DNA from 4 places in the Kitasatospora sp. NPDC088742 genome. Region 3 is predicted to be linked to each of the others. Evidence: riboswitches for the same ligand, from Rfam matches in the RefSeq annotation. Region 3 holds a riboswitch; each other region holds the start of a gene.
What was found. A riboswitch is a leader RNA that binds a small molecule or an ion and turns the genes downstream of it on or off. The one in region 3 is predicted to bind cyclic di-AMP.
Positions count from the first base shown of each region.

Region 1: another riboswitch for cyclic di-AMP. It lies ahead of ACZ6ZR_RS00660 (hypothetical protein); the one in region 3 lies ahead of ACZ6ZR_RS16045 (NlpC/P60 family protein).
Region 2: another riboswitch for cyclic di-AMP. It lies ahead of ACZ6ZR_RS37605 (transglycosylase family protein); the one in region 3 lies ahead of ACZ6ZR_RS16045 (NlpC/P60 family protein).
Region 4: another riboswitch for cyclic di-AMP. It lies ahead of ACZ6ZR_RS35910 (transglycosylase family protein); the one in region 3 lies ahead of ACZ6ZR_RS16045 (NlpC/P60 family protein).

Region 1 is NZ_JBVJLD010000001.1:156,938-161,780, reverse strand. It holds gene ACZ6ZR_RS00670 (SpoIIE family protein phosphatase) at 1-932, shown strand, start outside; gene ACZ6ZR_RS00665 (cupredoxin domain-containing protein) at 944-1,390, opposite strand; gene ACZ6ZR_RS00660 (hypothetical protein) at 1,575-2,681, opposite strand; cyclic di-AMP (ydaO/yuaA leader) riboswitch at 2,685-2,817, opposite strand; gene ACZ6ZR_RS00655 (GNAT family N-acetyltransferase) at 3,020-3,454, opposite strand; gene ACZ6ZR_RS00650 (HAD family hydrolase) at 3,466-4,101, opposite strand; gene ACZ6ZR_RS00645 (NAD-dependent epimerase/dehydratase family protein) at 4,083-4,843, opposite strand, start outside.
Region 2 is NZ_JBVJLD010000087.1:8,437-13,279, forward strand. It holds gene ACZ6ZR_RS37595 (FtsB family cell division protein) at 5-409, opposite strand; gene eno (phosphopyruvate hydratase) at 531-1,817, opposite strand; gene ACZ6ZR_RS37605 (transglycosylase family protein) at 2,013-2,783, opposite strand; cyclic di-AMP (ydaO/yuaA leader) riboswitch at 2,789-2,940, opposite strand; gene ACZ6ZR_RS37610 (cytochrome P450 family protein) at 3,167-4,414, opposite strand; gene ACZ6ZR_RS37615 (SDR family NAD(P)-dependent oxidoreductase) at 4,772-4,843, shown strand, end outside.
Region 3 is NZ_JBVJLD010000017.1:85,013-89,855, reverse strand. It holds gene ACZ6ZR_RS16055 (NYN domain-containing protein) at 1-412, shown strand, start outside; gene ACZ6ZR_RS16050 (C40 family peptidase) at 608-1,639, shown strand; cyclic di-AMP (ydaO/yuaA leader) riboswitch at 2,023-2,171, shown strand; gene ACZ6ZR_RS16045 (NlpC/P60 family protein) at 2,236-3,315, shown strand; gene ACZ6ZR_RS16040 (C40 family peptidase) at 3,535-4,590, shown strand; gene ACZ6ZR_RS16035 (hypothetical protein) at 4,587-4,843, shown strand, end outside.
Region 4 is NZ_JBVJLD010000072.1:30,209-35,051, reverse strand. It holds gene ACZ6ZR_RS35915 (hypothetical protein) at 87-290, opposite strand; gene ACZ6ZR_RS35910 (transglycosylase family protein) at 373-1,512, opposite strand; cyclic di-AMP (ydaO/yuaA leader) riboswitch at 1,499-1,699, opposite strand; gene ACZ6ZR_RS35905 (hypothetical protein) at 1,891-3,996, shown strand; gene ACZ6ZR_RS35900 (sirohydrochlorin chelatase) at 4,079-4,843, opposite strand, start outside.

The DNA.
Region 1 (4,843 bases), on a different contig from region 3:
TGGTCGGGCACGGGCTGCACGCGGCCGCCACCATGGGCCGGCTGCGCACCGCGGTGCACAACTTCTCCTCCCTCGACCTGCCGCCCGGCGAACTCCTCAGCCTGATGGACGACTTGGTCAACCGGATCGACCAGGACCAGGCCGGCGAGCACGGCGAGGCACCGATCACCGGGGCGACCTGCCTGTACGCGATCTACGACCCGGCCTCGCAGCGCTGCACCGTGGCGCGGGCCGGCCACCTGCCGCCCGCCGTGGTCCACCCGGACGGCACGGTGGAGTTCCCCGACATCCCCGCCGGGCCTCCGCTCGGCCTGGTCGGACTGCCGTTCGAGACGGCCGAGTTGGAGCTGCCCGAGGGCACCAGCTTGGTCCTCTACACCGACGGCCTGGTCGAGGCCCGCGGCCGCGACATCGACCTCGGCCTGAACCTGCTGGCCACCGCCCTCGCCCGGCCCGGCCGCGACCCGGAGCAGACCTGCGAGGACGTGCTCGGCGCGCTGCTGTCCGCCGACCCCACCGACGACATCGCCCTGCTGGTCGCCCGGACCCGCGCCCTGACGGACGGTCAGGTCAGGGTCTGGGACGTGCCCTCGGAGCCCACCGCCGTACGCGGGGTCCGCGCGGACGTGGCCCGGCTGCTCGGCGAGTGGGGCCTGGACGACCTCGCCTTCACCACCGAACTGATCCTCAGCGAGCTGGTCACCAACGCCATCCGCTACGGCCAGGCCCCGATCCGGGTCCGCCTGCTGCACGGCCGGTCGCTGATCTGCGAGGTCTCGGACGGCAGCAGCACCTCACCCCACCTGCGGTACGCGGCCACCACCGACGAGGGCGGGCGCGGGCTGTTCCTGGTGGCCCAGTGCTCCGACCGCTGGGGCACCCGGTACACCGAGAGCGGCAAGGTCATCTGGGCCGAGCAGCGCCTGCCCTGATCAGCGGACGGTCAGCGGACGGTCAGGGTGCCCTTCATGCTGGTCGGGTGCAGCGTGCAGAAGAAGGGGTAACTCCCCGGCGTGGACGGGGCGGTGATGGTCTTGGACTGACCCTTGCTCAGGGTGCCGGTGTCGAAGCCGCCGCTGCCCGTGGCGGTGAGCGTGTGCGCGGCGCTGTCCTGGTTGGTCACGGTGATCCGGGCCCCGGGCGCGACGGTGAGGTCCGCCGGGGTGAACTTGAAGTCGCGGATCACCACGGAGGCGGTCGTGGCGGGCGCGGAAGCACTCGCGGAAGCGGAAGCAGAGGCCGACGCGGAGGTGGAGGCCGACGCCGAAGCGGAGGCGGAACGGGACGCCGACGGGCTCGCCGAGGCGGAGGGGGTGGGCGTCGCGCTCGACCCGCCACCGCCGCCCTTGTCGTCCGAGCAGCCCGCCGCCCCGAGCAGGAGCACGGCCACGGCCGCGACCGTGGCGTACCGACGGGAACGGCCAAGGGCAGAGTGGGTCGGCATCGGATCGTCCTCCAGGTGTGACCGGCGTCGGGCCGCACCATCAGCGCACACCGACGGCCCTGACACACCGTCGCCCCGCCTGGGCGCCGCCGGGTTTCACCCGACCGGCGGCGGGCCCAGGGGGTCGAGGTCAGCCCTGGAACGCCGTGTTCAGGGTCTGCCAGAGGGGCTTGGTGGCGTAGGGCAGCATGTCCTCGGCGTAGTACCACCAGAAGTGGCCGCCGGCGTAGTAGGGCAGGTCGATCTTGAGGCCGTAGTAGTACGTCAGCATCGACCCGGCCGCCGCCTGGGTGGTGCCGGTGGCGGCGTCGGGCAGGCCGACCTCGCCGAAGCCGAGCTTGGCGTTCGGGTAGAGGGCGTGCAGCTGCTGGAAGTAGGAGGTCCAAGTGGCCGCGCTGGGACGGATGTTGTTGCACTGGCCCTCGTAGTAGCTGAGGGTCACGTAGTCCAGGCCGTTGCGCATGTCCTCCGGCACGTACTGCTTGGTGAAGGCGATCGGGTCGAGCTCGGTGGGGCCGTTGCCGCAGCCGATGTCGTAGTAGAGGGTCAGCGCGCTGCGCTTGCCGGCCGTCTCGACCTGGCGGTAGGCGTCGGTGATCTTGGTGGAGACGTCGGCGTAGCTGCCGAGCCAGTTGCCGTTGACCTCGTTGCCGATCTCCCAGAGGTCCACCTTGTCGCCGAAGGCCTTCAGGTACTGGGCGACGCGGTCGTGGTAGGCCTGGGCCGAGAAACTCTTCACGTACTCCGAGTCGAGGATCTCGCCCATGAGGTAGCTGACGGGCTGGAGTTGGTTGACCGCCGCGGTGTAGGAGCCCGGGCCCTCGGTCTCGTCGAAGACGAGACGGGTGGTCGGGGTACGGGCCAGGTGCCGCGAGGAGTCCACCAGCGCGGAGAGCTCCGAGACGTCGTCGGCGGTGACGCCGTACAGCCGGTCGGGCAGCGCGCGCATGCCGGCGGGCGCGGGCGTCGCACTCGGCGTGGGCGTGGGCGTGGCGCTCGGCGTGGGCGTGGCGCTCGGCGCGGGAGTCGGCGCGGGAGTCGGGCTGGGCTTGGGCGTCGCGGTCGGCGTCGGCGTCGGGCTCGGTGTGCGCGTCGGCTGGTAGCGCCAGTGGCCGGACTGCGTGGAGGTCCGGGCGGCCTGGGCGCCGGAGGCCTGGGTGCTGATCACGAACGGGAGGGCGAGCAGGCCGGCTGCGGCCGCCGCGCCGACCCGTACAGGGGTGGCAGAAAAGCGCATGGACAGGTTCCTCTGCGACGCCTGCGAGGTGAGCTGTCGGGTTCGGGCCGGAGGTACGGCCCGGCCGCGCTGTGGGAGCGGCTTCACCCCGAGCCTGCGGCCACCGCGGACGCACGTGCGCGGGCGGGGGGCAGCAGGCGGCTGACCTGGTTCCCCCGCTCCCGTCCGTGTCCGTGCTCGAGTGACCGCCGGCGGGTGGACGGGATTCGGCGTCCCACCGGCGGGGCCCGCGCGGAGCGGGCGACTCGGAGCAGGCTAGCAGCCGTCCCGGCACGGACAAGACGGTGAAGGACGCTGTAGCGCAGCTCACAGAGCCGCCCGCTCCGCGCGGCGAGGGGTCAGCTCGTCCAGTGCGGGGAGCGCAGGCCGGCCGGGGTGGAGCGGAAGCCGCAGGAGCGTTCGTAGAAGTCGACGTGCTCGGGGTCGTAGTCCACGTGCACCCAGTCGCAGCCGGCCCGGAAGGCCTCCTCGGTGACCTCGTCCACCAACCGCTTTCCGATGCCCAGGCGTTGGTACTCGGGGTGGACGGCGGTGTCCAGCACGAAGGCGTGCTTGCCGCCGTCCCACACCGCGTGCACGAAGCCGACCAGGCGGTCGGCGTCGAAGGCACCGATCCAGCTGAGGCTGTGCCGCTCCAGGCGGCTCGCCCACGGGGTGACGGTGAGCTCCTCGTCCGGGACCGCCGGCCCGTCCGGGCTGAACGCCCGTTCGTGCAGTGCGGACAGCTCCCTGTCGTCGACCCCGAACCGGACCTTCAACTCGACCTCGGTCACGCCGATTTCACCTATTTCCGCTCTGTACCGTCTTCCAGCAACCGGGCGATCCCCGCAGCGAGGGCCTCCGGTGTGTCCGCGAGCAGCGTACCGATTCCCAAGCGCTCCGCCGCGCCGGTGACTTCGGGGTTGTCGTCGATCAGGACAGCCCGCTCCAGGGTCCGGCCGCAGCGTTCGGCGACGGCGGCGAAGAACTCCGCGGTGGGCTTGACCCGCCCGACCCGCCAGGAGGAGGCGATCACGTCGAACTTGCCCAGGTGGCCGTGGGCGCCGTCCTTGACGGCGTCCCAGTGCTCGGCCTCGTTGTTGGCCAGCACGAGCAGCAAGTCGGGCCGGTGGCGGCGGAGTTCGGCGATGGCGGCGAAGGCACCCGGACGGGGGACCACGCAGTCCCGGTAGAGGGCGTCCAGCCACTGCGGGTCCACCCGCAGGCCGGCCGGTGCCCCGGCCGCCACCAGGGCGTCGGCCAGTACGTCGTGGACGTGGGCCAGGCCGACCTCGTAGGCGGCGTCCCTGGCGTCCAGTTCGGCCAACAGCCGTTCCGGGTCGGCATGGTGACGGTCCGCCAGCTGCTGGAGGAAGTCGGTCTCCTCGGTGACGTTGTTGAAGATGACGCCCCCGGCGTCCATCAGGATCGTGTCGGCCATACCCGCTCCACGTTCTCGCGCATCCAGTCGAGGTTGGCGGCCAGCCCGGCCGCGAGGTCGTACTTGGCGGCCCAGCCGGTGGTGCGGGTCAGCTTGGCCGGGTCGGCCTGGAGCTTCATGACCTCGCCGGGGCGGGGCGGTCCGTGCAGGATCTCGCTGCGGGAGCCGGTGAGTTCGACCACCAGGCGGGCGGTGTCGGTGACGCTGTGGTCGACACCGGTGCCGATGTTGTAGGCCTCGCCGGTGCCGGGGAGGCGGCCGAGGGCGAGGAAGGCCTCGACGGTGTCGGCCACGTAGGTGAGGTCGCGGGTCTGCTCGCCGGTGCCGTTGATGGTGATCGGTTCGCCGCGCAAGGCCTTGGCGAGGAAGAGCGGGACGGCGTCGTAGACGTGCCGGGGGCCGTAGCAGTTGAACGGCCGGACGATGGTCAGCGGGGTGCCGTAGGTGTGGGAGTAGGACCAGGCGAGCCGGTCGCAGGCCACCTTGGAGGCGGCGTACGGGGTGGCGGGCATCAGCGGGTGCTGCTCGGTGATGGCGTCGGGCTGGGTGCCGTAGACCTCGCTGGAGCTGGTGACCAGCAGGTGTTCGGGGCCGGTCAGCCGGGCGGCCTCCAGCACGTTGAGGGTGGAGCCGAGGTTGGTCTGCACGACGCTGGCGGGCTGGTCCAGCGAGGCCGGGACGTAGGCGTCCGCGGCCAGGTGGAACCAGGTGCTCGCCTCGATGCCGCTGAGCACGGTGACGG
Region 2 (4,843 bases), on a different contig from region 3:
GCCTCTAGCGTTGGGCGGTGGGGGTGTCGGCCTGGTCGACGGAGTCCCAGACGCTGGCGTACCAGGGCTGGGCGGCCTTGGCCTGCGGAGCTGACGCACCGTCGGCCGAGGAGGACTTGGTGGCCGGCGGGGCCGGGTCCACCGAGATGAACGGGGTCTCGCCGGGCATCGCGTAGTGCAGCCGCTGACGGGCCTGGGCCTTCACGAACTCCGGGTCCTGCCAGCGCGCCTTCTCCCGGCTGAGCTTCTCCACCTCGGCCCTGGCGTGCTCGGCCTTGGCGCGCTGGGCGTTGATCTCGGAGCGCTGCGCGATGTACTGCCGGGTGGGGTAGGCGAGGATCGCCACCAGCGAGCAGAGGACCAGCACCAGCACGGTGGCGCGGCTGGTGAAGCGCGGTCGCGCCGCCAAGCCCGGAATCTTCCACATCGCCGGTACCCCTCCGTCCACATGCCGGTGCCCCGGCCCTCCACCCTACGGGGTGGGAGCCGGGGCACCGTTCACAGCCGGCCGAGTGTCAGCCCCGGGTCGCTCAGGCCTCGGAGCGGAACCGCGGGAACGCGCCGCGGCCCGCGTACTCGGCGGCGTCGTCGAGGATCTCCTCGATGCGCAGCAGCTGGTTGTACTTGGCGACGCGCTCGGAGCGGGCCGGGGCGCCGGTCTTGATCTGGCCGCAGTTGGTGGCGACGGCGAGGTCGGCGATGGTGACGTCCTCGGTCTCGCCGGAGCGGTGCGACATCATGCAGCGGTAGCCGTTGCGCTGGGCCAGCTCGACGGCGTCCAGGGTCTCGGTCAGCGAGCCGATCTGGTTCACCTTCACCAGCAGCGCGTTGGCGGTGCCGGTCTCGATGCCACGGGCCAGGCGGGCCGGGTTGGTGACGAACAGGTCGTCGCCGACGAGCTGGACCTTGTCGCCCAGCTGGTCGGTCATCGCCTTCCAGCCGTCCCAGTCGGACTCGTCCAGCGGGTCCTCGATGGAGACCAGCGGGTACGCGGCGACCAGCTCGGCGTAGTAGTCGATGAGCTCGGCGGAGGTGAGCGCCTTGCCCTCGAACTGGTAGGCGCCGTCCTTGTAGAACTCGGAGGCGGCCACGTCGAGCGCGAGCGCGACGTCCTTGCCCGGGGTGTAGCCGGCCTTCTTGATGGCCTCGACGATGAGGTCGAGGGCCTCACGGTTGGAGTCGAGGTTCGGCGCGAAGCCGCCCTCGTCGCCCAGACCGGTGGAGAGACCGCGCTCCTTCAGCACGCCCTTGAGCGTGTGGTAGACCTCGACGCCCCAGCGGACGGCCTCGGAGAAGGACTCCGCACCGATCGGGGCGATCATGAACTCCTGGATGTCGACGTTGGAGTCGGCGTGCGACCCACCGTTGACGATGTTCATCATCGGGACGGGCAGGACGTGCGCGTTCGGGCCACCGAGGTAGCGGAACAGCGGCAGGTCGCTGGCCTCGGAGGCGGCGTGCGCCACGGCGAGCGAGACGCCGAGGATGGCGTTGGCGCCGAGCGAGGACTTGTCCGGGGTGGCGTCCAGGTCGAGCATGGCCTGGTCGATGAGGCGCTGCTCGGTGGCGTCGTAGCCGACGAGCTCCGGGCCGATCTGCTCGATGACGGCCAGGACGGCCTTCTCGACGCCCTTGCCGAAGTAGCGGTTCTTGTCACCGTCGCGAAGCTCAAGCGCCTCGAAGGCGCCGGTGGAGGCACCCGACGGGACGGCGGCGCGGCCGGTGCTGCCGTCGTCCAGGCCGACCTCGACCTCGACCGTGGGGTTGCCACGGGAGTCGAGGATCTCGCGGGCTACGACGACATCAATGGACGGCACGAGGCATCTCCTTGCGGAAGCGGGGACGTGTAGTCGTTACGACCAGAGCCTAACCGCACCCGGGCCCGGGACCACGCTGACCTCGGTCCCGTCTCACCTCGTGGCCTTCCTACCCACCGGTAGTCCACCCGGGGCGAGCACGGCGGGGCCGCACCGGATCACGGTGCGGCCCCGCCGGGATGACGGTGCGTCGGATCAGCCGAGCTGGAGGACCTGGCCCGGGAAGATCAGGTCGGGGTCGCCGCCCACGACCGACTTGTTGCCCTGGTAGACCTGCTGCCAGTCCAGGCCCTTGGCGGCGGCGATGCCGGACAGGGTGTCACCGGACTGCACGGTGTAGTTGCCGGTGGCCTGGGTCTTCGGGGCGGCGTGCTTCGGGGTGCTCACCGTCGGCGCGGCGGCCTTCGGGGTCGCGACCTTCGGCGCCGGCTTGCTGGTCTCGACGGCCTTGGGCGCGGCCTTCGTGGTCTTCGGGGACTCCGTCTTCGGCGCCGCGGCCTTCGGGGTCTCGGTCTTCGGCGCGGCCGAGCGGGTCTCCGAACGGGAGGCCTTGGCCTCGGAGTTGGTGTCGACCTGGGCGGCGGCGCCGCCCTTGGTCAGGCCCGCCTTGACGGAGCAGACCGGCCAGGCGCCGGGGCCCTGGGAGGCGAGCACCTTCTCGGCGATCGCGATCTGCTGGCCCTTGCTGGCCTGGTTGGCCTGCGCCGCGTACGCCTTGCCGCCGAAGCCGGCCCAGGTGCTGGAGGTGAACTGCAGGCCGCCGTAGAAGCCGTTGCCGGTGTTGATCGACCAGTCGCCGCCGCTCTCGCACGCGGCGACCTTGTCCCAGGTGGAGACCGGGGCGGCCTGGGCGCCGGTGGCGGCCATCAGCGGCAGGGCGAGGCCGACGCCGGCCACGCCCGCGACGGCGATGGCCTTCTCGGCCTGGGTACGACGACGATGACGGCCCGAACCAGTGAACAGCATGAAGAAATCCCTCTCCGCACGCCTGCGAGGTGAGCTGTCGGGTTCGGACCGGGAGGTGGCCCGGCCGCCGTGAGGCGGCTTCACCCCAAGCCGTGGGGGGACGGCGACGTACGTGTGGGTCCCCCGCCCCTGCCCAAGGGTCTGGTCGGTGTCCCGGCGGCGCGGCGGGCAGGATTCGGCGTTCCGCGCACGGGGTCCGCAGCTGCGGACTGCAGGGAGGGTAAGCAGATCAGCTGACCGATCACAAGCTCATGTCGAACACATCACACCGAAATCACGCTGCGCTGTGGGTCGTCCACAAACCGTACTTCTGTGGCCGGATTGATGTGTATTCAGATCACGGTCGATCAGATATGACCGACACGCCGTCAGACAACGGGTGTTCAGCCTTCCGGGGTGAAGCCCACCGGCAACTCCCGCAGCCCGCGCATGATCAGGCCGCCGCGCCAGCGCAGGTCAGCGGGCTCGGCGGCGAGTTGCAGGTCGGGCAGCCGGGTGAGCAGGGTGCCGAGCGCGAGTTGGCCCTCCAGGCGGGCCAGTGGGGCGCCGATGCAGTAGTGGATGCCGTGGCCGAAACCCAGGTGCGGATTGTCCTGCCGCGCCAGGTCCAGGGTGTTCTCGGCCGAGAATCTGGCCGGATCGCGGTCGGCCGCGGCCAGCACCACCAACACCGGGTCCCCCACCGGGATGTCCACCCCGCCGATGGTCAGCGGGCTGGTGGCGAACCGCCAGGTGGCGAGCTCCACCGGGCCGTCGTAGCGCAGCAGTTCCTCCACCGCCGTCTCCAACAGGGCGCTCTCGCCCCGGCGCAGCGACGCCTGGAGCAGCTCCCGCTGCTCCGGGTTGCGCAGCAGCGCGTAGGTGCCGTTGCCGATCAGGTTGATGGTCGTCTCGAAGCCGGCGAACAGCAGGATGAAGGCCATCGCGGCGGCCTCGTTCTCCGTCAGGTGCTCGCCGTGGTCACTGGCCCGGATCAGTCCGGAGATCAGGTCCTCGCCGAGGTCGGCCCGCTTGCGGTGGATCAGCTCCAGCAGGTAGTTGCGGATCTTCTTCACCGCCCGGCCCACCCCGCCGCGCTGGCCGCCGTGGTGACGGATCATCGCCCCGGCCCAGTCCCGCAGGTCGTCCTGGTCCTCCGGCGGCACGCCGAGCAGGTCGCAGATCGCGTAGATCGGGAGCGGGAAGGCGAACTCGTGGATCAGGTCGGCCTCGCCGCGGGCCGCGAAGCCGTCGATCAGGCGGTCGGTCAGCTCCTGCACCCGGGGCTGGAACTCGGCCACCCGGCGCGGGGTGAAGGCCTTGGAGACCAGGCGGCGCAGCCGGGTGTGGTCCGGCGGGTCGATGTTCAGCAGATGGGTCATCAGGTCGGCCTGCCGCTCCCCCGGGATGCCGACCCGGCCGGTGCGGTGGGCCTGTTCGCTGTGGTGCGCCGGGTTCTTGGAGAGCCGGGCGTCGGCCAACGCCTGCCGGGCGTCCGCGTACCTGGTGACCAGCCAGGCGTCCACCCCGCTGGGCAGGGTGGTGCGGTGCACCGGGGCGTGCTCGCGCAGCCAGGCGTACGCGGGGTACGGGTCGGCGGCGAACTCCCAGGTGAAGAGGGCGGGCTGGGTCGGGGCAGGGCTTTCCGGCATGTCGTGAACGGTAACCCGGCGGATGGGGTCTCCCCCGGCAGGGCTTGCCCCATGAGGAGCGTCGTTCAGGGCCCCTCCTGCCCGATGGCGGGCAAGGAGGGCGCGTGCTCTCGGCGTGCCGGGGAAAGGCCCTCGTAGCGGAGCTACTTGGGTCTTTTCCCGGTGCGGCGAGAGTGCGTGCCGGGCGGCGCGACGGGGCAAGCTCTGCCGGGGGAGACCTCAGGAGTGAGCCTGGTCACCTGACGGGTATTAGACCTTGCGGAGAATCGGCCCGTGCTTACGATCCTCCGATACGGACTTGGAGGGACGCCGGTGCGGCGCGTCCCTGCCGGGCGCGGCTCAAGGAGGAGCAGTCCCATGCGAGTAACCGGGGCAGTGGTGGTCATCGCGGTACTGGACGGCGGTTCGGGTGCCGGGCTGGCCCGGCGG
Region 3 (4,843 bases):
TCCGGCGCTGCTGGACCAGCTGCTGGCGATCCCTCAGGTCCACCTGGTGGTGGACGGCTACAACGTGACCAAGACCGGGTACCCGACGCTGCCGCTGGAGCAGCAGCGGATGCGGCTGCTGGGCGGGCTGGCGATGCTGGCCCAGCGCAGCCAGGCCGAGGTGACCTGTGTCTTCGACGGCCAGGACCTGGACGCGCCGGTCATCATGGCGCCGCCGCGCGGGGTGCGGGTGCGGTTCAGCCGGACCGGGGAGACGGCGGACGAGCTGATCCGGCGGCTGGTCCGGGCGGAGCCGCAGGGGCGTCCGGTGGTGGTGGTCTCCACCGACAAGGAGGTCGCGGACGGCGTGAAGAAGGCGGGAGCGCGCCCGGTCTCCTCGATGCTGCTGCTCCGGCGGCTGTCCAGGCCGTGAACTCTTCTGACCCCAGGTCAGAAGAGGGTGGCGCGTTTGTGTCCGTACCGTGAAAGCCGCTGTGCGTAGGGAAGTTCGTTCCGGTAGGGGAGTGGCGCGACGGGTCCTGACTCACTAGGGTCAGGCGTCAAACCTATTTTCTGGACTAACGCCCGAACGGGTGAGCGTCCAGGAGTGCTTAAGGAGTTCGTCACCTTGGCTTCCCACCGCCGTCCCAAGCAGCCGAGCCGCGCACGGGTCACCGTGCTCACCGCCGCCGCTGCGACCGCGGTCGCGCTCTCCGCGCAGGCCGGTGCCTACGCGGCGCCCGCGAAGCCGTCCAAGGACGAGGTCAAGGCGCAGGTCGACAAGCTCTACGAAGAGGGCGAGCAGGCCGCCGAGAAGTACAACGGCGCCAAGGAGCGGGCCGACCAGCTGCGCAAGCAGGCCGACCAGCTGCAGGACCAGGTGGCCCGCGGCCAGGAGCAGATGACGCAGCTCCAGACCGGTCTGGCGGCCGTGGCGGCGGACGAGTACCGCAACGGCGGGGTGGACCCGTCGGTGGCGCTGATGCTCGCCTCCGACCCGGACGGCTACCTGAGCAAGGCCTCCAGTGCCGACCAGGTCAACCAGACCCAGGCGCAGACCCTGCGCTCGCTCCAGGACCAGCAGCGCCGGCTGGACCAGCAGAAGGCCGAGGCCGCCCAGGTGCTGGCCGAGCTGGACCGCAACACCAAGGCGCTGAACGACTCCAAGGTCGAGGTCCAGCGCAAGCTGCAGGAGGCCAAGGACCTCCTCAACCAGCTGAGCGCCGCCGACCGTGCCGCCATCACCAGCGGCGACCGCTCCTCCCGCAGTGCCAGCCGGGTCGACCCGAGCACCCTGCCGCAGGCCGCCGGCTACGCGGGCGTCGCGATGCAGGCCGCGCTCAGCAAGCAGGGCCGCGCGTACGTCTGGGGCGCCACCGGCCCGAACAACTTCGACTGCTCCGGCCTGATGGTCTGGGCCTACGCGCAGGCGGGCGTCTCGCTGCCGCGCACCTCGCAGTCGCAGGCCAGCGTCGGCACCAACGTGGGCAAGGACATCGCCAACGCGCAGCCGGGCGACCTGATCATCTACCACAACGACGCGCACCACGTCGGCATGTACATCGGCAACGGCATGATGCTGCACGCGCCGCGCACCGGCGACGTGGTCAAGGTGGCCCCCGCCGACGTGATGCCGATCAAGACCATCCGACGGGTCTGACGGCCGGTCAGCCGAGTACGGCATAACGGACATCTGGTGTGAGCCGGGGCAACTGACGCCTCGTGACACGCCCGGGCCCGCCGGAATCCCGCTGTGATGTGGGACACCTCCGGCGGGCCCTTCCGCGTCCCGAGGCGGTGAAATCTCAGCTCACCGTGCATTTGTGATCACGCTCGGTCGCAATCACAAATGCACTTGGACTTTCTTCCGTCTTTTTTCTTACAAGGATTTGAACCGATCACGGTTGGGTTACTAGGGTCCTTGTCGAACCACCGCACTGTCGATCGTCCAGCCTGGGCGGCGGCGGTGGTTACCGCCGAGTTCGAGACGCAGCGGGGCAGGGACAGTTGACTGCCCGACAGGGGACCCCCGAGGGGGGCGGCTGCCGATCGGAGCCGGGGAACCACGTTCCTCGGGGTGAATCGGCGTCAGGCCGGCCGGGCCGTCGTGAGACGGTGCGGGGGTGAGACGTCGTAGGGCTAGCTTCCAGCCCGAACCCGTCAGCTCACCCGGTAGGCGGACGTAGGAAGAAGGAGTCCGCCTTCGTGGCGTCCCATCGTCGTCCCAAGCCTGCCGGTCGTACCCGCGTCTCGATCATGACGGCCGCTGCTGCCGCCGCCGTGGTCCTCTCCAGCCAGACCGGAGCGCACGCCGACCCGCAGCCCTCCAAGGACGAGGTCAAGACCCAGATCGACCAGCTCAACGAGCAGGCCGAGGTCACGACCGAGCAGTTCAACGCGAACACCGAGAAGCAGCAGACCCTGCAGACCCAGGTCGGCCACCTCCAGGACGAGGTGGCGCGCGGTCAGGAGCAGGTGAACACGCTCCAGGCCAGCCTCGGTGAGATCGCCGCCGAGCAGTACCGCACCGGCGGGATATCCCCGACCGTGCAGCTGATGCTCTCCAGCAGCCCGGACGCGTTCCTCGGGCAGGCCGGCGCGATCAACCAGGTCGGCATCTCGCAGGCCGACGCGCTCAAGCAGCTGAAGACCGAGCAGGACAAGCTCGACCGTCAGAAGGCCGAGACCGAGGGCAAGCTGGCCGACCTGGCGAAGACCAGCGAGCAGCTGAAGGCCCAGAAGGAAGACGTCCAGGGCAAGCTGGCGAAGGCTCAGGCCCTCTTCGACTCGCTGGACGCGGCCGAGAAGCAGAAGATCCGCGAGGCCGAGGAGAAGGCCGCCGCCGAGGCCGCGGCCAAGGCCGCCGCCGCGAAGGCCGCCGCCAAGCCGCAGGCCTCCACTCCGGCCCCCGCCGCCGCGGACAGCGGTGACGACCGGGCCTCCCGCTCGGAGAGCCGCACCGACCTCAGCAGCGTCCCGGCCGGCTCCTACGCCGCGACCGTGGTCGCCGCCGCCGAGGCGCAGATCGGCAAGCCCTACGGCTGGGGCGCCACCGGCCCGGGCGCCTTCGACTGCTCCGGCCTGATGGTCTGGGCGTTCAACAAGGCCGGGATCTCGCTGCCGCGCACCTCGCAGTCGCAGGCCGGCGCCGGCACCAACATCGGCACCAACATCGCCGATGCCAAGCCCGGCGACATGATCATCTACTACGGCGACCGCCACCACGTCGGTCTCTACGTCGGCGGCGGCCAGATCGTGCACGCCCCGCGCACCGGCACCCTGGTCCGGCACGAGTCCGCCACGGTGATGCCGATCAACGCAATCGTCCGGGTCTGACCCACCCGAACGCGCTACACCCCGCAGGCCCGGCCCCGTGCCGGGCCTGCGGCGTTTCCCGACGGTGGATCAACTGTCCGATTAGTGGTCAAATATTCGGTCCTATAGGGGTTTGGACTAGATCGCCGCGACTCGCTAACGTCTGCCCCCGGACCTCCGTCAGGACGCCCGCCCACCGGGCGGCGGCGGTGGCCCGGCCGCAGGACAGGAGCCGCCACCGTGTCTCGTTCCCCCCTGCCGGCCGCCCGTAGGCTGACCCGGGCGCTGGTGCTCACCGCAGCCGCGACCACGGTGCTCGGCGTCGCGGCGGCCGGGGGTGCGGTCGCCGCACCCGGTGCCCCGGCCGAGCCCACCTCCCGCAAGGACGTCAAGGCCCAGGTCGACCAGATCTACGAGGAGGCCGAGCAGGCCTCCGAGCGGGCCAACGCCGCCCAGGAGCAGCAGCGCGTCCTCCAGGCCGAGACCGGCACCCTCCAGGACCAGGTGGCCTCCGCCCAGGAGGAGCTCAACCGGCTGCGCTCCGACCTCGGTTCGGTGGCCGCCGCCCAGTACCGGTCCGGCGGCATCGACCCGGCGGTCCAGCTGATGCTCGACTCCGACCCGGCCGGCTACCTCTACCGGGCCCGCACCCTGGACCAGGTGAACCAGCGGCAGAACGACACCCTGCACCAGGTGATCGACCGTCAGCGCAGGCTCGACCAGCGCCGGGCCGAGACCTCCGCCAAGCTGGCCGAACTGGAGTCGGTGCGGCGCACCCTGACGGAGAGCAAGCAGGACATCCGCCAGCGCCTGGCCAAGGCCCAGCGGCTGCTGAACAGCCTGGGCACCGCCGAGCGGGCCCGGCTCCAGGCGGACGACGCCCGGGACGCCGAGCGCCGTGCCGCCCGCGGCGGCGAGCGGGTGGACCTGGGCAACCTCCCGGCCGCCTCGGGCCGGGCCGCCGCCGCGCTGGCCGCCGCCGCGAGCAAGATCGGCTCCCCGTACGTGTACGGTTCCACCGGCCCGCGCACCTTCGACTGCTCCGGTCTGATGTACTGGAGCTGGCGGCAGGCCGGAGTGAGCCTGCCGCGGACCTCGCAGCAGCAAGCCAACGCGGGCCAGCGGATCAGCCTGGCCGACGCCCGCCCGGGAGACCTGGTGATCTTCTACAGGGACATGCACCACGTCGGGATGTACGCCGGCGGCGGTGTCGTGGTGCACGCGCCCTACCCCGGCGCCCGGGTGCGCTACGAGAGCGTCAACGCGATGCCCGTCTCCGGAGTCGTCCGGGTATGAGACCAGCCGGTGGCCGGAGTGCGTCCGGCTCCGCCCCGCCGCTCTCCCGCCGTGCCGCGCTGCTGCTCGCGGCCGCCGGGCTGGTGCAGCTCTCCCCGCCCCGGGGCCGGGCCCCGGCCCCGCAGTTCTCCGGGCCGACGGCCGCCGCCACGGTGCCCGCCGTCCGGCCCGAGCTGGAGGCGCTGCTGGCCGACCGCGCCCGCGCGCTGCTGCGCCAGGACGCCGCCGCCCTGCCCGCCGGGGAGGCCGGACA
Region 4 (4,843 bases), on a different contig from region 3:
CCGTCAGATCTCCCCGAGCCATGGATCAAGATCATCGCATGACCTTGATCCACTTCTGAAACAGGCCCTAGTGCCGTGCCCGGCCCTCAGCCGTCCTGGACGACACCGCCCCTGGGCTCGGTGAGCCGGCTCTCGTCGGCGGCGTCGCCGGTGCGGGCCTCGGTGCGGTGCGAGCGCGCGAGGTAGTCACGGAGGATCAGCTCGACGGCGTCCTGCGGGTTCCTGGTGCCGGCGAGGAGCATCAGCTCGATCGCGAAGTCGGCTTCCAGGGAGACGGTGACCTTGGCCATGGCGGCAGGATACGGCTCCGCCCCCGGAGCCGACCAGGTCTCCGGGGGCGGTGCTTCGGGCCGTCGGATCAGCACACCGTCGTCAGACGCGGCCCGCGAAGTCGGGGGCCCAGTTGGCGATGGTCTCGGTCTTCACGCCGGCGCGGGGGTTGGCCGCCTCGACGTACTTGCCGCCGCCCAGGTAGATGGCGACGTGGTAGACGCCGGAGTTGGCGCCGTTGTTGGACCAGAACAGCAGGTCGCCCGCCTGGAGGTTGTCCAGCGAGACCCGGGTGGCCGCGTCGGCCTGGTCGTTGGCCACGCGGGGCAGGGAGATCCCGGCCTGGCGGAAGGCCGCCTGGGTCAGGCCGGAGCAGTCCCAGCCGCCGTTGCTGCTGCCGCCGTAGACGTAGGCCTGACCGACCTTGGAGAGCGCGAAGTTGAGCGCCGCGGCCTTGGATCCGGTGGCGACGGTCGTGGTCTGCTCGGTGGCGGACTTCTTCGCCTTGGTGCTGGTGGTCGACGAACCCGACTGCGGGGCGGCCGACTTGGGGGCCGGAGCCGGCGCCGGGGTGGCCACCGCGACGTTGCCCAGGACCAGCTGCTGGCCCGGGTAGATCATGTCCGGGCCCTCGGGGAGCTGCCCCTTGTTGAGCTCGTAGAGCTTCTCCCAGCCGCCCTCGACGTTCTGCTGCTGGGCGATGGTGGAGAGCCAGTCCCCGGCCATCACGGTGTAGCTCTTGGCCGAGGCGGAGGAGGTGGCCGGGGCAGCCGCGGGCTGCTCGACGGGGGCCTGCGGGGCTGCGGCCCGCGGGGCCGCGGTGGTGGCCGAGGAGGTGTCGACCTGGGCGGCGGCGCCGCCCTTGGTCAGGCCCGCCTTGACGGAGCAGACCGGCCAGGCGCCGGGGCCCTGGGAGGCGAGCACCTTCTCGGCGATCGCGATCTGCTGCGCCTTGGTGGCCTGGTTGGCCTGCGCCGCGTACTGCTTGCCGCCGAACTCGGCCCAGGTGCTGGAAGTGAACTGCAGGCCGCCGTAGAAGCCGTTGCCGGTGTTGATCGACCAGTCGTTGGTGGACTCGCAGGCGGCGACCTTGTCCCAGGTGGAGACGGAGGCGGCCGAGGCGGAGCCGGCGGTGAGGGTCGGGATGGTGAGGCCGATGCCCACGACGCCGGTGGCGGCGATGAGTCGGCGGGCACGCTTGGAAGTGGTGCTGGACAGCACGAAGACGCGTTCCTCTCCCACGCCTGCGAGGTGAGCTGTCGGATTCGGGCTGGAGTTGCCCGGCCGTGCCTGAGCACGGCTTCACCCCAAGCCTGAAATCGGTCATATACGACCGAAGTCAGGCGACTTACCTGTGGTTCCCCCGCCCCTGCCGCGGTGCTGATGAGCTGCCGGCCCGTCCGGCGGCAGGATTCGGCGTTCCGGAGGGGCTGGGTCCGTGTGGTCACGAACAGGGCGTCACGTTAGGCAGAGTTAAGTTCAAACCGCAAACCCCTGTGACGGTGATCATGGTTTCTTTACCGACTCTTCATGAAGCGGAAGCTGTCGATCCGGAAGTCGATTTCGATCGATTCTGTTCAAATTCCTTGCGGTGAAAGGGATTTGCCTATGCTTCGGGTCATGCGGCACGCGAGAGGGCCCCAGCCGGGCCCGGCGGACAACGGATCGGCGAAGGTCAGCCGGCGGAAGCTCCTCATCGGCCTGGCGATCGGCACCGCCCTGGCGGCGGTCGGGGTGGAGGAGGTGGTCCGGCGCGCGGGCAGTACTCCTGACACCCCCTCGGCTGCCCCGCCGCCACCGCCGACGGAGACTCCGCATACGCACGGCGCCTCGCCGGCCGCCTCTGACATCCCGTCCGCCTCGGCCTCCGCCACACCGGGTGAGTCCCCCTCGGCCGCGCCCTCGCCCGCCGAGACGGTGCGGCCGCGGAACTGGTCCGACCCGGCGGGCTGGAGCGGCGGCGCCGCCCCCGGCCCCGGCGCGGCGGTGCGGATCACCGACCACGTGGTGCTGGACGGCGACGTGACGGTCGGTTCGCTCCTGGTCGAACCGTCAGGTTCGCTCACCTTTGCCCCGGATCGTCCGGTTTCACTCACCGCCCACGGCAACGTCGAGGTCCGCGGCGCGCTCACCCTCGCCCCGCAGTCCGCCGCCACCGTCCACGCCGTCCGCTTCCCCACGGTCGACGAGGGCCGCTTCCAGGGCGGCGGCATGGCCCTGGTGGCGAGCGACACCGGCCTCTGGGTCACCGGCTCCGGCCGGCTCCGCCTGGCGGGCGCCCAGCGCACGGCCTGGGTCCGCGCGGCCGGCCCGCTGAAGGCCGGTGACACCAGCATCCGGCTGGCCGCCGCCCCGGCCGGCTGGCAGGTCGGCGACGAGCTCGCCGTCACCCCCACCGGCACCCCCGACGCCGAGGGCTTCTCCGAGCGCTACGACCACCGCACCGTCGCCGCCGTCAGCGGATCCACCGTCAGCCTGGACGGCCCGCTCCGGTACGCCCACCCCAAGGTCACCACCGGCGGCGGGGTGAGCGTCGGCGCCGAGGTGCTCAACCTGACCCGCAACGTCCGGGTCGAGGGCACCGAGAAGGGCCGCGCGCACGTCCACATCACCAGCAACCAGCGCGCCGACGTCCGCTACGCCGCGCTGCGCTGGATGGGACCGCGCTCGGCGGGCAAGGAGAAGTGGGCCGGCAAGCCGGTCACCGAGCCGGTGCTCGGCCGGTACGGGCTGCACTTCCACATGCTCGGCGACACCGCCCGGGGCACCGTGGTGGAGGGCGTGGTGGTCCGCGACACCGGCAGCCACGCCTTCGTCCCGCACAACTGTCACGGCATCACCTTCCGCTCCTGCATCGCCCATCAGACCTGGGAGGACGCCTACTGGTGGGACGGCCCGCTGGACACCCGCACCCCGCAGGGCCCGTCCAACGACATCACCTACGACAGCTGCGTGGCCTCCCGCACCCGGTTCGACCCCAACCCGCGCGGCTACCGGCTGACCGGCTTCAGCCTCGGCGCGGGCAAGGGCGGGGTGGCCCGGGACTGCGTGGCGGTCGGCGTCCAGGGCGCCAACGGCGCCTCCGGCTACGAGTGGCCGGAGACCAGCGAGGGGGTGTGGACCTTCGAGCGCTGCCTGGCCCACAACAACCTGGAGAACGGCATCTTCGTCTGGCTGAACGCCGAATTCCACCACACCGTCGGCCAGTTCGTGGCCTACCACAACGGCGGCTGGGGCATCGAGCACGGCGCCTACCTGAACGACTTCGACTACAACGGCACCGTCCTGTACGGCAATGCGGCCGGCGGAGTGGCGATCCACGCCCTCGGCCGGGACAAGGGCACCGTCTTCGACGGCCTGCTGATCGACGCGGCCGGCCAGTCGGACTACGCCGTCTCCACCGCGCTGCACCAACTCCCGGGCGAGACGGTGCAGGTGACGCGCAGCAAGTTGACGGGCTACCGGAAGGCGGGCGTGGCGCTGCGCGCGGTGGACGGCGGGGCGCCGGAGGACATCGCCATCCTGGACTGCGAGTTCAGCGGCGCCGAGCTCTGGCTCGACCCGAAGCTGCCGGCCCCGAAGCGGGTGGTGCTCCGCAAGGCCGGGGCGGAGCAGGCCCAGGAGATCCACCTCTCGGGCGCCCCGACCCCGACCACCAGCGCCGTGCCGCCGCGCGCGGTGGTCACCCCGAGGATCGCCCTGCGGGACGCGGCGCCGGTCTCCTGAGTCCACTCATGGCTGGACGCGACGGGGCCCCGTACGGTTGCGAACCGTACGGGGCCCCGTCGTACTGCCGGGTGCCGGAGCGTCAGGCCCCGGCCTCCTGCTCCTCGAAGACGGGCTGCGGGAGCGCCGCCAGGTAGGCCGAGGCGATCAGCTGGCCGACGGCCGGGTAGGCGCCGAGCGGGGCCGCGCTCGGGCAGCCGGCCTCCTCGGCGGCGGTGGCCAGCAGCTCCGGGTCGACCTCGGGGCCGATCACCAGCGGGGCCAGCGCCGGGCGCTGGGAGCCGGTCGCCTTCAGGTGGTTGACGGCGGCCAGCACCGAACCGGGCACGTCGAGGGCGGCGCCGACCACCGGGACGGCCAGGCGCGCGGCCAGCAGCACACCGGTGATCTCGGCGGCCTGGGCGGCGGCCTCACCGCCGGCGGTGGTGAGCACGATGCCGTCGGCGGCGGTCGCGATGGCGAACAGCCGGGCCCGGTCGGCCCGGGCCAGCCCGGCCTCGGAGAGCCGGACGTGGACGGCCTCGGCCAGCAGCGGGTGCGGGCCGAGCACGTCGGTCACGGTGGCGCCGTGCGCGGCGGCCAGCTCGTGAAGGCCGGTCAGGAAGCCGTGCGGGCCGGGCAGGAGGGGTACCAGCACCGGAGCGGGCAGCCCTGCCTCGGCGGCCCGGGCGAGCAGCCCGGCCACGGTGGGGGCGTCGTCCTGGGCACCGTCCAGGTAGGCGGCGGCGGTCTCGACGCCCGGCTGCTCGCCGCGCACGATCGAGAGCAGTTCCTCGACCACGGGGCGGGTCTCCGGCCCGGCGGTGGCCGGAACGGCCAGCACCAGCGTCGGCGAACCCGCCGGGAT